3 linked regions of the Collimonas fungivorans Ter331 genome follow. The protein of the gene in region 1 interacts with the protein of each later gene in a pairwise test. Links are inferred from orthologs where the notes say so. Each region holds a gene or a part of one and is shown in the gene's direction. Other genes may lie near its edges. The genes, in order: aceE, nth and groL.

Region 1 (4,741 bases):
CTGACCGGACACTGATGCTGCCCGTTGCAGGAGCGTTGGCCGTTAACGACGCCCAAGGCCGCTTGGGCGACAGCGTCCGTTTTTATTTTGGCGACCAGCGGACGCCAAAGGTGTTGGAGAAGTTTGGTGGTGAAAAGACCAGCCAAAGGACCAACGCGTTTGGCAAATCCGATGAGAAAGCCTGCAACTGGGTGTTTCTGTCAGCGATGCTGCATTTGCAACAGCGTGCGCAGGATCTGGGGGCGAATGCGGTGGTCAATATTGTCAGCAACTATAACAATGTAGAGCATGCCAGCGCCACCGAATTCGAATGCCATGTCGGCGCGATCATGGCTGGCGTGGCCTTGAAGGGCGAATTTGCCAGAATCGCCAAATAAAGCCGGCTAAAGAGAGCCGCTGATCAGGCCGATAATCGGCTTGCATCCTGCCGAAGTCGTTTCCCGGGCAAATAAAAAAGCGCTAGCCATCTTGGGTTTAGCGCTTTTTTACTTAGATTTCCCGCAGTTGTTATATCGAATTAGCTATAAGTCGAATTTTAATGATGTTTATATGCAATTATTGTTGCATTGCGCCATGAGAAATGTGTCCGAGATTCGGCTTTCTGATCCCATGAAGTTGAAAAGGGATAGGCGTTGTTTTATGTGAGTTCGTCTTGCTATGCAGCATATTTTCGTATTGTGAAATCAAATATCGCTATTTGGAAATCAAAAAAACTCCTGTTAGAATTTGGCACCCGTCTACATAGTGACGTAGATGCTTGCGACCCAACCCGCCAGTCCGGTGCCAGATCGGACAAGCGCACATATTCAGGAGACTCAGCATGTCAGCCCAGCTCGACCAGGTTTTGGCCCAGGCCGCCAACGATCCAGATGTCATTGAAACCCAAGAGTGGCTGGACGCGCTCGAAGCTGTTATTGAAACCGAGGGTCCTGAACGCGCCCATTACCTGATGGAAAGAATGGTCGACCTGGCCCGCCGCCGCGGCGCCCAGATCCCGTTTTCCAGCAATACCGCTTACGTCAACACTATCCCTGCCCACATGGGCGAGCATTGCCCGGGCGATCTGGAGATCGAAGAGCGCCTGCGCTCGTGGATGCGCTGGAATGCGATGGCGATGGTGGTCAAGGCCAACCGTCTCGACGGCGACCTCGGCGGCCACCTGTCCAGCTTTGCTTCGCTGGCCAACATGCTCGGCATCGGCTTCAACCATTTCTGGCACGCTCCTTCCGAAAACCACGGCGGCGACCTGCTGTACATCCAGGGCCACTCGTCGCCCGGCGTCTATGCCCGCGCTTTCCTCGAAGGCCGCCTGACTGAAGAGCAACTGCTGCATTTCCGCCGTGAAGTCGATGGCAAAGGCCTGTCTTCCTACCCGCACCCGAAGCTGATGCCGGATTTCTGGCAATTCCCTACCGTATCGATGGGCCTGGGCCCGCTGATGGCGATCTACCAGGCGCGTTTCCTCAAGTACCTGCATGCACGCAGCATCGCCGATACCGCCAACCGCAAGGTCTGGGCTTTCTGCGGCGACGGCGAGATGGACGAACCGGAATCGATGGGCGCAATCGGCATGGCCGGCCGCGAACGCCTCGACAACCTGGTGATGGTGGTCAACTGTAACCTGCAGCGCCTGGACGGTCCGGTGCGCGGCAACGGCAAGATCATCCAGGAACTGGAAAGCGATTTCCGCGGTGCCGGCTGGAACGTGGTCAAGGTGATCTGGGGCGCAGGCTGGGACGACCTGCTGGCGCGCGACAAGGAAGGCATCCTGCAGCGCGTGATGATGGAAACCGTCGACGGCGAATACCAGAACTACAAGGCGAAAGATGGCGCGTTCGTGCGCAAGCATTTCTTCGGCAAGCATCCGAAGCTGCTGGAACTGGTCAGCAAGATGTCCGACGACGACATCTGGCACCTGACCCGCGGCGGCCACGATCCGCACAAGATTTACGCTGCCTTCAAGGTGGCGCAAGAACACAAGGGCCAGCCTACCGTATTGCTGGTCAAGAGCATCAAGGGCTACGGCTTCGGCAAATCGGGCGAAGCGCGCAATACCGCGCACAACACCAAGAAGCTGGACGACGAAGCCATCAAGGCCATGCGCGACCGCTTCCAGCTGCCGATTTCCGACGACCAGCTGCCGAACGTGCCGTTCTTCAAGCCGTCCGACGACACCCCGGAAATGCAATACCTGCACGCTCGCCGCAAAGCGCTGGGCGGCTATCTGCCGCAACGCCGCCAGAAGGCCGACGAAGAGCTGATCGTGCCGGAACTGTCGGCATTCAAGGGCGCGCTGGAACCGACTGCCGAAGGCCGCGAGATTTCCACCACCCAGGCTTACGTACGCATCCTGAACACGCTGCTGCGCGACCCGAGCCTGGGCCAGCGCGTGGTGCCTATCATGGTCGACGAGTCGCGTACTTTCGGCATGGAAGGCCTGTTCCGCCAGATCGGCATTTTCAGCCAGGTCGGGCAGCTGTACGAGCCGGTCGATAAAGACCAGGTGATGTACTACCGTGAAGACAAGGCTGGCCAGATTCTGCAGGAAGGCATCAACGAAGCCGGCGGCATGAGCTCGTGGATTGCCGCGGCGACCTCGTACTCGACCAACAATCGGGTCATGATCCCGTTCTACACCTACTACTCGATGTTCGGCCTGCAGCGTATCGGCGACCTGGCATGGGCAGCCGGCGACATGCGCGCCCGCGGCTTCCTGCTGGGCGGCACCGCCGGCCGCACCACGCTCAACGGCGAAGGCTTGCAGCATGAAGACGGCCACAGCCACGTGCTGGCGTCGACCATCCCGAACTGCGTGCCTTACGATCCGACCTTCTCGCACGAAGTGGCAGTCATCATGCATGACGGCCTGCGCCGCATGGTCACCAACCAGGAAGACGTGTTCTACTACCTGACCCTGATGAACGAGAACTACAGCCATCCGGGCCTGAAGGAAGGCCAGGAAGAGGGCATCATCAAGGGCCTCTACCTGCTGCAGGAAGGCGGCAAGAAGAGCAAGCTGCGCGTGCAGCTGATGGGTTCCGGCACCATCCTGCGCGAAGTCATCGAAGGCGCGGCCTTGCTGGCCAGCGACTGGGGCGTCGATGCCGATATCTGGTCGGCGCCGTCGTTCACCCTGCTGGCCCGCGACGGCCAGGACGTCGAGCGCTGGAACATGCTGCATCCGACCGAAACACCGCGTCTGGCGCACATCACCCAGTGCCTGAAAGACACCGCCGGTCCGATCATCGTTTCCACCGACTACATGCGTACCTTCGCTGAGCAGGCGCGTGCTTTCGTTCCAGCCGGCCGTACCTACAAGGTGCTGGGCACGGACGGCTTCGGCCGTTCCGACACCCGCGCCAAGCTGCGTGAATTCTTTGAGGTCAACCGTTATTATGTGGCGGTGGCGGCATTGAAGGCGCTGGCCGACGAAGGCAAGATCAAAGCCTCGGTTGTCGCCGATGCGATTACCAAGTATGGTATCAATCCGGAGAAACCGAATCCGGTCACGCAATAAGGTACTGGTCTTGATAACTGAGCAATAAGCAGTACTAAGCCAGTATTAAAATTTCCACGGCTGTGCAGCACGGGTCTGAATTTTCTGAAAGGAAACTCAGGCCCGCGTTATACAGCGGGCAGAATGAATGGAGCTAAGCGATGAGTATGGTGGAAGTCAAAGTCCCGGATATCGGCGACGTCAGTGAAGTTGAAGTCATTGAATTGATGGTCAAGGTCGGCGACACGGTAAAGGTCGACCAGTCGCTGATCACGGTCGAATCCGACAAGGCCAGCATGGAAATCCCGTCCAGCCATGCGGGCGTGATCAAGGAATTGAAAGTCAAGCTGGGCGACAAGGTCAAGGAAGGCACTTTGGTGCTGGTGCTGGAAGCCGATGCTGCCGCAGCGGCGCCGGCTAGTGCCGCGGCCGCCGCACCAGCTGCGGCGCCTGCAGCAGCCGCTCCGGCTCTTGCGCCAGTCGCGGAAAACAAGCCAGCGCCGGCCGCTCCCGCGCCGGCACCGGTAGCAGCTCCGGCGCCAGCCGGCGGCAGCATCCCGCATGCGTCGCCGTCGGTGCGCAAGTTCGCGCGCGAACTGGGCGTCGACCTGAGCAAAGTGGCCGGCACCGGCATCAAGGCCCGCATCACCCACGAAGATGTGCAGAATTACGTCAAGGGCGTGATTTCCGGCGCGGCCAGCGGCAGCGCAGCTGCTGCGGGCGGCAAGGGCGGCAGCGGCGTCGGCCTCGACCTGCTGGCATGGCCGTCGCTGGATTTCAGCAAGCAGGGACCGACCGAATTGCTGCCGCTGTCGCGCATCAAGAAGCTCAGCGGCCCGAACCTGCATCGCAACTGGGTCATGATCCCGCACGTCACGCAATTCGACGAAGCCGATATCACCGAACTGGAAGAATTCCGCAAGCAAGCCAACGACAGCTTCGCCAAGGCCAAGTCGCCAGTCAAGCTGACCATGCTGGCGTTCGTGATCAAGGCCAGCGTCGCCGCGCTGAAGAAATTCCCGGCGTTCAACGCCTCGCTCGACGGCAAGGGCGAAAACCTGATCCTCAAGCGGTACTACAACATCGGCTTTGCTGCCGATACGCCGAACGGCCTGGTGGTGCCGGTGATCAAGGATGCCGACAAAAAAGGCATCAGCCAGATCGCCCAGGAAATGGGCGAGTTGTCCGCACAGGCGCGCGACGGCAAGCTGAAACCGGCCGACATGCAAGGCGCAACCTTCACGA
Region 2 (4,440 bases), 1.2 Mb from region 1 along the record:
ATTTGCGACCAAATCGTTTATCCTGTTTTTCTACCGTTGTTGTCAAACTACAGGAATTTTGCGGCATTTCCTTGCATAAGATAAAATGGCAGATGAGTTGCATTATAAGCAACCCTGTTGTAGTGGACCACCCGAGAGGTAACGCATGCTCTATCAATTTCACGAATTCAACCGCTCCTTACTCCATCCACTGGTGCAATGGGCCGATGCCGGCAGCAGACTCTTCACCGACCCGATATCGCCACTGTCCCACACGCCATTTGCGCAACGCATCGCCGCCGGCTACGAATTGATGTACCGCCTCGGCAAGCAGTATGAAAAGCCTGAGTTCGAAATCGACAGCACGCTGGTCAACGACAAAACGGTCGCAATCATCGAAGAAGTAGCGACTACCAAGCCGTTCTGCCGCCTGCTGCATTTCAGGAAAGACCTGAGCGCCAAGGAACTGGGCGCGCTCAAGCAGCCGACCGTGTTGCTGGTCGCTCCTTTGTCCGGCCATCATTCGACCCTGCTGCGCGATACCGTGCGCGGCCTGCTGCCGGAACACGATGTCTACATCACCGACTGGACCGACGCCCGCATGGTGCCGGCCAGCGACGGCGCCTTCCATTTGCACGACTATATCTATTACATACAGGATTTCATCCGCCAGCTGGGACCGGACCTGCACGTGGTCTCGGTCTGCCAGCCGACCGTTCCGGTGCTGGCCGCAATTTCGCTGATGGCCAGCGCCAAGGACAGCCACCTGCCGAAGAGCATGACCATGATGGGCGGTCCGATCGATCCGCGCGAATCGCCGACCGACGTCAACAACCTGGCCACCGAAAAGCCGTTCAGCTGGTTCGAGAACACCGTGATCTACAGCGTGCCCTCCAACTACCCTGGTTTCGGCCGCAAGGTCTATCCGGGCTTCCTGCAGCATGCCGGCTTCGTCGCCATGAATCCGAGCCGCCATGCCCAGAGCCACTGGGATTTCTACATGCACCTGCGCGAAGGCGACAACGAGTCGGCTGACAGTCACCGCAAGTTCTATAACGAGTACAACGCGGTGCTGGACATGCCGGCCGAGTACTATCTGGAAACCATCAAGACCGTATTCCAGGATTTCTCGCTGCCGCACGGCACATGGGAAGTCGAAGGCAAGCTGGTGCGGCCGCAGGATATCAAGAGCGTTGCGCTGTTTACCATCGAAGGCGAACTGGACGACATTTCCGGCCCGGGGCAAACCCAGGCCGCACATGGCCTGTGCAGTTCCATCCCGAAAAGCAAAAAACAGCATTTCACCGCCGAGAAATGCGGCCACTACGGGATTTTCTCAGGCCGCCGCTGGCGCGAACTGATTTGCCCGAAGATAACCGCCTTTATCAAGGACAACGCTTAAGCAAACAGCCTCAGTCCGGAAAATCCGCCGCCAGAGCCGTTCCCTTGCCGGGAACGGCTTTTTTCATTTGGCGCGGCCCCGGTATAATATGCCCCATGTTGTCATCACCAAGCTCCTTGCCGCCCGTGTCCTCACCTTCCCTCGCCGATCGTATCGAAGCGCTGCTGCCGCAGACGCAATGCACCAAGTGCGGCTATCCGGCTTGCCGCCCCTATGCCGAAGCCATCGCCGACGGCAGCGCCGGCTACAACCAGTGTCCGCCGGGGGGCCAGCAAGGCGTGGCGCGGCTGGCGCAGCTGCTGCAGCAGCCGGTCATCCCGCTCAATCCTGCCAACGGCGCCGAACGGCCGCGGCCGCTGGCGGTCATCGATGAAGCCGCCTGCATCGGCTGCACGCTGTGCATCCAGGCTTGTCCGGTCGACGCCATCGCCGGCGCCGCCAAGCAGATGCACACAGTGATCAACGACCTGTGCACCGGCTGCGACCTGTGCCTAGCGCCTTGCCCGGTCGATTGCATCACCATGGTCGACGTCAGCGGCACGGACACCGGCTGGGATGCATGGACCCAGCAGCAGGCCGATGCAGCACGTGCCCGCCACGATTTTCGTGCGGTCAGGCTGGCGCGCGAAAAACGGGAAAACGACGAACGCCTGGCCGCCAAGGCCGCGGAAAAACTCAAGGCGGTTGCAGCCGAATCGGCGGCGACACCTGAACAGCAAGCAGAACAGCAGCGCAAGAAAGCCATCATCCAGGCCGCCATCGAACGGGCCCGGCTGAAGAAAGAACAACAAGCCGAAGAGGCTGCCAAGGACTCGCCATGAATGCCGCCCATGAATGCAAATAAACGCCGGGAAATATTCACCCGCCTGCGCGCCGCCCTGCCGCACCCGACCACCGAACTGGAATACACCACGCCGTTTGAATTGCTGATCTCGGTGATCCTGTCGGCGCAAGCCACCGATGTCTCGGTCAACAAGGCGACGCGCAAGCTGTACCCGGTCGCCAATACGCCGGCGCAGATCTACGCACTCGGCATCGACGGCCTGATTCCGTATATCCAGACCATCGGCCTGTATCGCACCAAGGCCAAGAATGTGATCGAAACCTGCCGCATGCTGGTGGCCTTGCATGACGGCCAGGTGCCGCGCACCCGCGAACAGCTGGAAGCGCTGCCCGGGGTCGGCCGCAAGACTGCCAACGTGGTACTGAACACCGCTTTCGGGGTGCCGACGATTGCGGTCGACACCCATATCTTCCGTGTCTCCAACCGCACCGGCATCGCGCCCGGCAAGGATGTGGAGGCAGTCGAGCACAAGCTGATGAAGCTGGTGCCGGCCGAGTTCCTGCTGGACGCCCATCACTGGCTGATCCTGCATGGCCGCTATACCTGCATTGCCCGCAAACCGCTATGCTGGAACTGCAGCATCGCCGACCTGTGCGATTTCAAGGCGAAAACGCCGTTGCCGGAAAAAGGGATATAAATCCATGCAGCATTCTCATCCGCATACCGAACACCATTTCGAAGCCAGCGACACTGTGCGCGACATCGTCATTGGCATGGCCGACGGCCTGACGGTGCCGTTTGCGCTGGCGGCCGGCATCAGCGGCGCAGCTGCCGGGATCGACATCGTGGTCACCGCCGGCGTCGCGGAAATCGCCGCCGGTTCCATCGCCATGGGCCTGGGCGGCTACCTGGCGGGGCGCACCCAGCGCCAGCATTACTACGCCGAGCGCGACCGCGAAGAACAGGAAATCCTCAACGTGCCGCACCGCGAGCGCAAGGAAGTGATCGATATAATGGCCCAGTATGGCGTGACGAAACAGGAATGCGAACCGATGCTGGCCGGGCTGGAACGCAACCCGGTCGCCTGGCGCGATTTCATGATGCGCTTTGAACTCGGCCTGGAAGAACCGCAGCCGGCCGCAGCCAGGAAGAGCGCGGTCACCATCGCCCTGTCCTACCTGGTCGGCGGCCTGATCCCGCTCGCTCCCTACATGCTGATGACATCCATCCCGCGCGCCCTGGCCGCCTCCACCGTGGTCACGCTGCTGGCGCTGTTTGTCTTCGGCTACCTGAAAGGCCGCGTCACCGGCACCGGCGCCTTCAAATCGGCATTGCAAACCCTGACGGTCGGCGGCCTCGCCGCGGCTGTCGCATTCGGCATCGCCAGACTGATCAGTTAACCATCATGTTCAATCCATCCCAAGACGACGTGCGGCGCTTTTTCTGCGAAACCTACCGCAAGCACCGCGCCGGCGAAATCCTCACGCCGCTGGAAGCCATCGCCAGCGACTGGCTGGCACAGCATCCCGAGTATGACGACGACCTGAAAGACGTCGACGCCGCGCTGGGAGCAGATTATTCGGTCGAGAACGGCCAGACCAATCCCTTCCTGCATCTGTCCATGCACCTGTCGATCGCCGAGCAGATCTCGATCGACCAGCCGCCCGGCATACGCGCCGCCGCCACCGCCCTGACGCAACGCCTGCAATCGGAGCACGAAGCCCACCACCACATCATGGAATGCCTGGGCGAGATGATCTGGAATTCGCAGCGCAGCGGCTTGCCGCCGGACGGCGCGGCCTATATCGACTGCGTCAGGAAGCGCGTTTAACACAACGCCAAGCCACCGCACCGGGCAAAAAAAACGCCTGGATAAAATCCAGGCGCAAACCCAAGGGGACGTTGGGCAGGGAACTTCGGTTCGGCAAACTCAGTGCTGGACGACGGCTTCTTCGACGACCTTTCCTTCTTCATCTTCGTCACGGCGATGGAACAGCTGATACAGTATCGGCAGCACCAGCAAGGTCAGGATGGTTGAGGACAGGATTCCGCCGATCACCACTGTCGCCAGCGGCCGCTGCACTTCCGCCCCGGTGCCGGTGGCAATCGCCATCGGCACAAACCCCAGGGAAGCAACCAGCGCCGTCATCAGCACCGGCCGCAAACGGGTCAGCGCGCCCTCGCGGATCGCCGCGTCCAGGCCGCGGCCTTCTTCACGCAGGCTGCGGATAAAGGCGATCATCACCAGGCCGTTCAGCACCGCCACCCCGCACAG
Region 3 (4,307 bases), 210 kb from region 1 along the record:
CGGTCATTGCAGAAATTCTGACTCGAAACCGCCGCCGCAACATAAATTCCGGTACAACATAACGCCGGCTTCAATGCGTTGTTTGAAGACGGTACGATCCGCGAAGCAGCATGCTGGGCGCACATGCGGCGCAAGTTCTACGATCTGCACGCGGCCGGCCGACGGCCTTGACTACCGAAACGTTGCGCCGGATCGCCGAGCTGTATCTGATCGAGGTCGAAATCCGGGGCAAACCGCCCGACGAACGAAGACAGATTCGCCAGGGCCATTCTCGCCCGCTGGTCGACGACCTGGAACGTTGGTTGCACGCCACACTGGAGACGTTGTCGCGCAAGTCCGACACGACGGCGGTGATCCTGTATCTGTGCCTTCATCAATTCCTTTGCGCGGCATAGTTATTCTGACCTTGACGATTTTGCACAGGGGATGACGGCAAGCGCACAATTTTCCTCCACTGCAATCCAAAGAGACCGCCTTGTCGATCAAATTAATCTGATACCGACCGAACGTTCATATCGTGTCGAAATGACGTAAGTCTATTGCCGCATTTTACCACCACAAAAATATTGCAAATTAGAAATAATATTTCGTTCCTTCGTTGGAGAGATTCGATCGCGGTCTCACCAACTCAGCTGTAATGACGTTGTTAGTTCGTAGCGAAAATAAAATAAATTCCAGCTTTAAAAACAAATGAAAACAAATGCAATCGCTTTTTAACATACTGGCCTCACAAAAATACTATAAATCGTTGATTTAATAGAGAAAAAACTTTCGGAGAAATTTAATCGAATTTCGGAGAAATTTAATCGCGGACAGAAGCCGAATGCGGGCTTGAAAAATCGACAGAGCGTCCCTATACTTAGCACTCGTTAGGAGAGAGTGCTAACAATCTCCTCGACCTAGTCACTGTGCGGCGCATCCATATAGCAAAGCAGAGCGGTCAGTCCACTTTGCTGCGATGTTGCTGCAAATACAAATAACCTGTTGAATCTCAAGGAGTCACATATGAATCTTCGTCCTTTGCACGATCGCGTCATCGTCAAGCGTCTCGACCAAGAAACTAAAACTGCATCCGGCATCGTGCTGCCAGACGCTGCTGCTGAAAAGCCGGACCAGGGTGAAGTCCTGGCCGTAGGCAACGGCAAGATCCTGGAGAACGGCAACGTCCGCGCGCTGGCAGTCAAGGTTGGCGACCGCGTTCTGTTCGGCAAATACTCCGGCCAGGCTGTCAAGATCGACGGCCAGGAACTGCTGGTGATGCGCGAAGAAGACTTGTTTGCCGTAGTCGAAGGCAAGTAATTTCGGTTAATCCGGGATTTTCCGACTGACCGGCGCCTGGCGCCCCTTTCGGATCCCTGCGTTATCCAAGCTACACAATCGAATTCAACCTATTCAGGAGAATAAAACATGGCAGCAAAACAAGTAATTTTCGGCGATGAAGCACGCGCCAAGATCGTCAACGGCGTCAACATCCTGGCTAACGCAGTCAAGGTAACGCTGGGTCCTAAGGGCCGTAACGTGGTCCTGGAACGCAGCTTCGGCGCTCCTACCGTTACTAAAGACGGTGTGTCGGTCGCTAAAGAAATCGAACTGAAAGACAAGCTGGAAAACATGGGCGCGCAGCTGGTGAAAGAAGTCGCTTCCAAGACTTCCGACAACGCTGGCGACGGCACCACTACTGCAACCGTGCTGGCGCAAGCCATCGTGCGCGAAGGCTTCAAGTACGTTGCCGCCGGTTTCAACCCGACAGACCTGAAGCGCGGTATCGACAAAGCTGTTGTCGCCATCGTTGCTGAAATCAAGACACTGTCGAAGCCAACTACCACCAGCAAGGAAATCGCTCAAGTCGGTTCGATCTCGGCTAACTCCGACGCTGACATCGGCGAAATCATTGCCAAGGCAATGGACAAGGTCGGCAAAGAAGGCGTGATCACTGTCGAAGACGGCAAGTCGCTGGAAAACGAACTGGACATCGTCGAAGGCATGCAATTCGACCGCGGCTACCTGTCGCCATACTTCATCAACAATCCGGAAAAGCAAGTTGTTGCGCTGGAAAATCCGTTCGTCCTGCTGTTCGACAAAAAAGTATCGAACATCCGTGACCTGCTGCCGATCCTGGAACAAGTCGCCAAGTCGGGCCGTCCTCTGCTGATCATCGCAGAAGATGTCGAAGGCGAAGCGCTGGCTACCCTGGTTGTGAACAACATCCGCGGCATCCTGAAGACTGCAGCTGTCAAGGCCCCAGGCTTTGGCGACCGCCGCAAAGCCATGCTGGAAGACATCGCTATCCTGACCGGCGGCCAAGTGATCGCTGAAGAAGTCGGCCTGACTCTGGAAAAAGCTACTCTGGCTGAACTGGGCCAAGCCAAGCGTATCGAAATCAGCAAGGAAAACACCACCATTATCGACGGCGCCGGCGAAGCCGTCACCATCGAAGCTCGCGTCAAGCAAATCCGTGCGCAGATCGAAGAAGCCTCTTCGGACTACGACCGTGAAAAACTGCAAGAACGCGTTGCCAAGCTGGCTGGCGGCGTTGCGCTGATCCGCGTTGGTGCTGCAACCGAAGTTGAAATGAAAGAAAAGAAAGCCCGCGTTGAAGATGCTCTGCACGCTACCCGTGCAGCAGTAGAAGAAGGCGTTGTGCCAGGCGGCGGCGTTGCATTCCTGCGCGCACGTGCCAACATCAAGGACCTGAAGGGCGACAATGCTGACCAGGAAGCCGGCATCAAGATCGTGCTGCGCGCGATCGAAGAGCCACTGCGCCAGATCGTATTCAACGCTGGCGACGAGCCATCGGTTGTGGTCAACGCAGTCTTGGCTGGCAAGGGCAACTACGGTTACAACGCTGCCGACGGCACTTATGGCGACATGATTGCACTGGGCATCCTGGATCCAACCAAGGTTACCCGTTCGGCACTGCAAAACGCCGCTTCGGTTGCTGCCCTGATCCTGACTACTGAAGCGATGATCGCTGAACAGCCAGAAGACAAGTCGGCTGGCGGCATGCCAGGCGGTATGGGTGGCATGGGCGGTATGGGTGGTATGGACGGCATGATGTAATTACAAAGGCCGGCACTCTTCCGGCCTTTGTAAAACATCTGTTGTTGCTTTATGAAAAAGCCTGCGATGGTTATCCGTCGCGGGCTTTTTTACATCGCGCTCCGTAGTCCGTTAAATGGGGGCGGAGTAATTTTCGCAAAAAACGCGAAAAAAACTCCGACCCCATTTAACTGCGTCTGCGGTGTTTGCATAGACACGACGGTAATAACGCCATGCCTAAATGTTCCTTCCCATGGTTGATAAACGCTTATAAAATAAGCACCTACTAAAATACATAACGGCGGCGAGATTGTTGATGTTTATGCAATCAGCTGCCTTTTTTTCATTCTGAGATGATAGAAATCAAAGCAGTCACCCAGCGCTTCAACGGCGCCCGCGGGCCGGTCGATGCGGTGCGCAACGTCAGCCTGTCGATCCGCAAAGGGGAAATCTTCGGCATCATCGGCCGCAGCGGCGCCGGCAAGAGCACTCTGGTGCGTTGCCTCAACCTGCTGAACCGCCCTACTTCCGGCAACATCATCGTCGACGGCAAGGACCTGACCGCGCTCGACGCCGAACAGCTGCGCGGCGCGCGGCGGGAAATCGGCATGATTTTCCAGCACTTCAACCTGCTGTCGTCGCGCACCGTATACGACAACATCGCGCTGCCGCTGGAACTGGCCGGCTTGTCGAAAAGCGAGATCGCTAAAAAGGTCACGCCGCTGCTGGAACTGGTCGGGCTGACCGCGCTCAAGGACAGTTATCCGGCGCAGATCAGCGGCGGCCAGAAGCAGCGTGTCGGCATCGCGCGGGCCTTGGCGAATGAGCCGAAAGTCTTGTTGTCGGACGAAGCCACCTCGGCGCTCGATCCGGAAACCACCCGCTCTATCCTGGAACTGCTGCGCAAGATCAATCGCGAACTGGGCTTGACCATCGTCTTGATCACGCACCAGATGGAAGTCATCAAGATGATCTGCGACCGCATGGCGGTGATGGAAAGCGGCGAAGTGATCGAGCACGGCGAAGTGCTCGAACTGTTCCGCTCGCCCAAGCACGAAGTCACGCGCGCCCTGATCGGCGACGTGATTGCCCAGGAACTGCCGCAAGGCGTCTTGCAGCGGCTGCGCGCACGGCTGGCGCAGAGCGATGCCGGTAGCGGCACCGACCACCTGTTCCGGTTTGCCTTCACCGGCTCCGGCGTCGACCAGCCCCTGCTGTCGGAAGCGGTGCGCAAGTTCGACCTGGATTTCAATATCCTGCACGGCCAG

What was found.
Region 2: the proteins of aceE (region 1) and nth interact in binary tests that used the Escherichia coli proteins (3 or more experiments, as listed by UniProt). The link is inferred for Collimonas fungivorans Ter331 from one-to-one orthologs.
Region 3: the proteins of aceE (region 1) and groL interact in binary tests that used the Escherichia coli proteins (3 or more experiments, as listed by UniProt). The link is inferred for Collimonas fungivorans Ter331 from one-to-one orthologs.

The regions. Positions count from the first base shown.
Region 1 is NC_015856.1:4,149,202-4,153,942, reverse strand. What follows is about bases 445-3,717. They hold aceE (pyruvate dehydrogenase (acetyl-transferring), homodimeric type), read left to right. Parts: upstream 445-820; coding sequence 821-3,517; downstream 3,518-3,717. Other genes in these bases: aceF (dihydrolipoyllysine-residue acetyltransferase), read left to right, coding at 3,658-3,717. In the rest of the region: CFU_RS18510 (excinuclease ATPase subunit), read left to right, coding at 1-377; more of aceF, read left to right, coding at 3,718-4,741. UniProt on the Escherichia coli protein: Component of the pyruvate dehydrogenase (PDH) complex, that catalyzes the overall conversion of pyruvate to acetyl-CoA and CO(2).
Region 2 is NC_015856.1:2,989,295-2,993,734, forward strand. What follows is about bases 1,065-4,036. They hold nth (endonuclease III), read left to right. Parts: upstream 1,065-2,211; coding sequence 2,212-2,862; downstream 2,863-4,036. Other genes in these bases: CFU_RS12975 (polyhydroxyalkanoate depolymerase), read left to right, coding at 1,065-1,381; rsxB (electron transport complex subunit RsxB), read left to right, coding at 1,477-2,202; CFU_RS12990 (VIT1/CCC1 transporter family protein), read left to right, coding at 2,867-3,565; CFU_RS12995 (DUF1841 family protein), read left to right, coding at 3,571-3,996. Also shown: more of CFU_RS12975, read left to right, coding at 146-1,064; CFU_RS13000 (CusA/CzcA family heavy metal efflux RND transporter), read right to left, coding at 4,096-4,440. UniProt on the Escherichia coli protein: DNA repair enzyme that has both DNA N-glycosylase activity and AP-lyase activity. The DNA N-glycosylase activity releases various damaged pyrimidines from DNA by cleaving the N-glycosidic bond, leaving an AP (apurinic/apyrimidinic) site.
Region 3 is NC_015856.1:4,361,449-4,365,755, forward strand. The notes cover bases 895-3,733. They hold groL (chaperonin GroEL), read left to right. Parts: upstream 895-1,407; coding sequence 1,408-3,060; downstream 3,061-3,733. Other genes in these bases: groES (co-chaperone GroES), read left to right, coding at 1,006-1,299; CFU_RS19395 (methionine ABC transporter ATP-binding protein), read left to right, coding at 3,393-3,733. Also shown: more of CFU_RS19395, read left to right, coding at 3,734-4,307.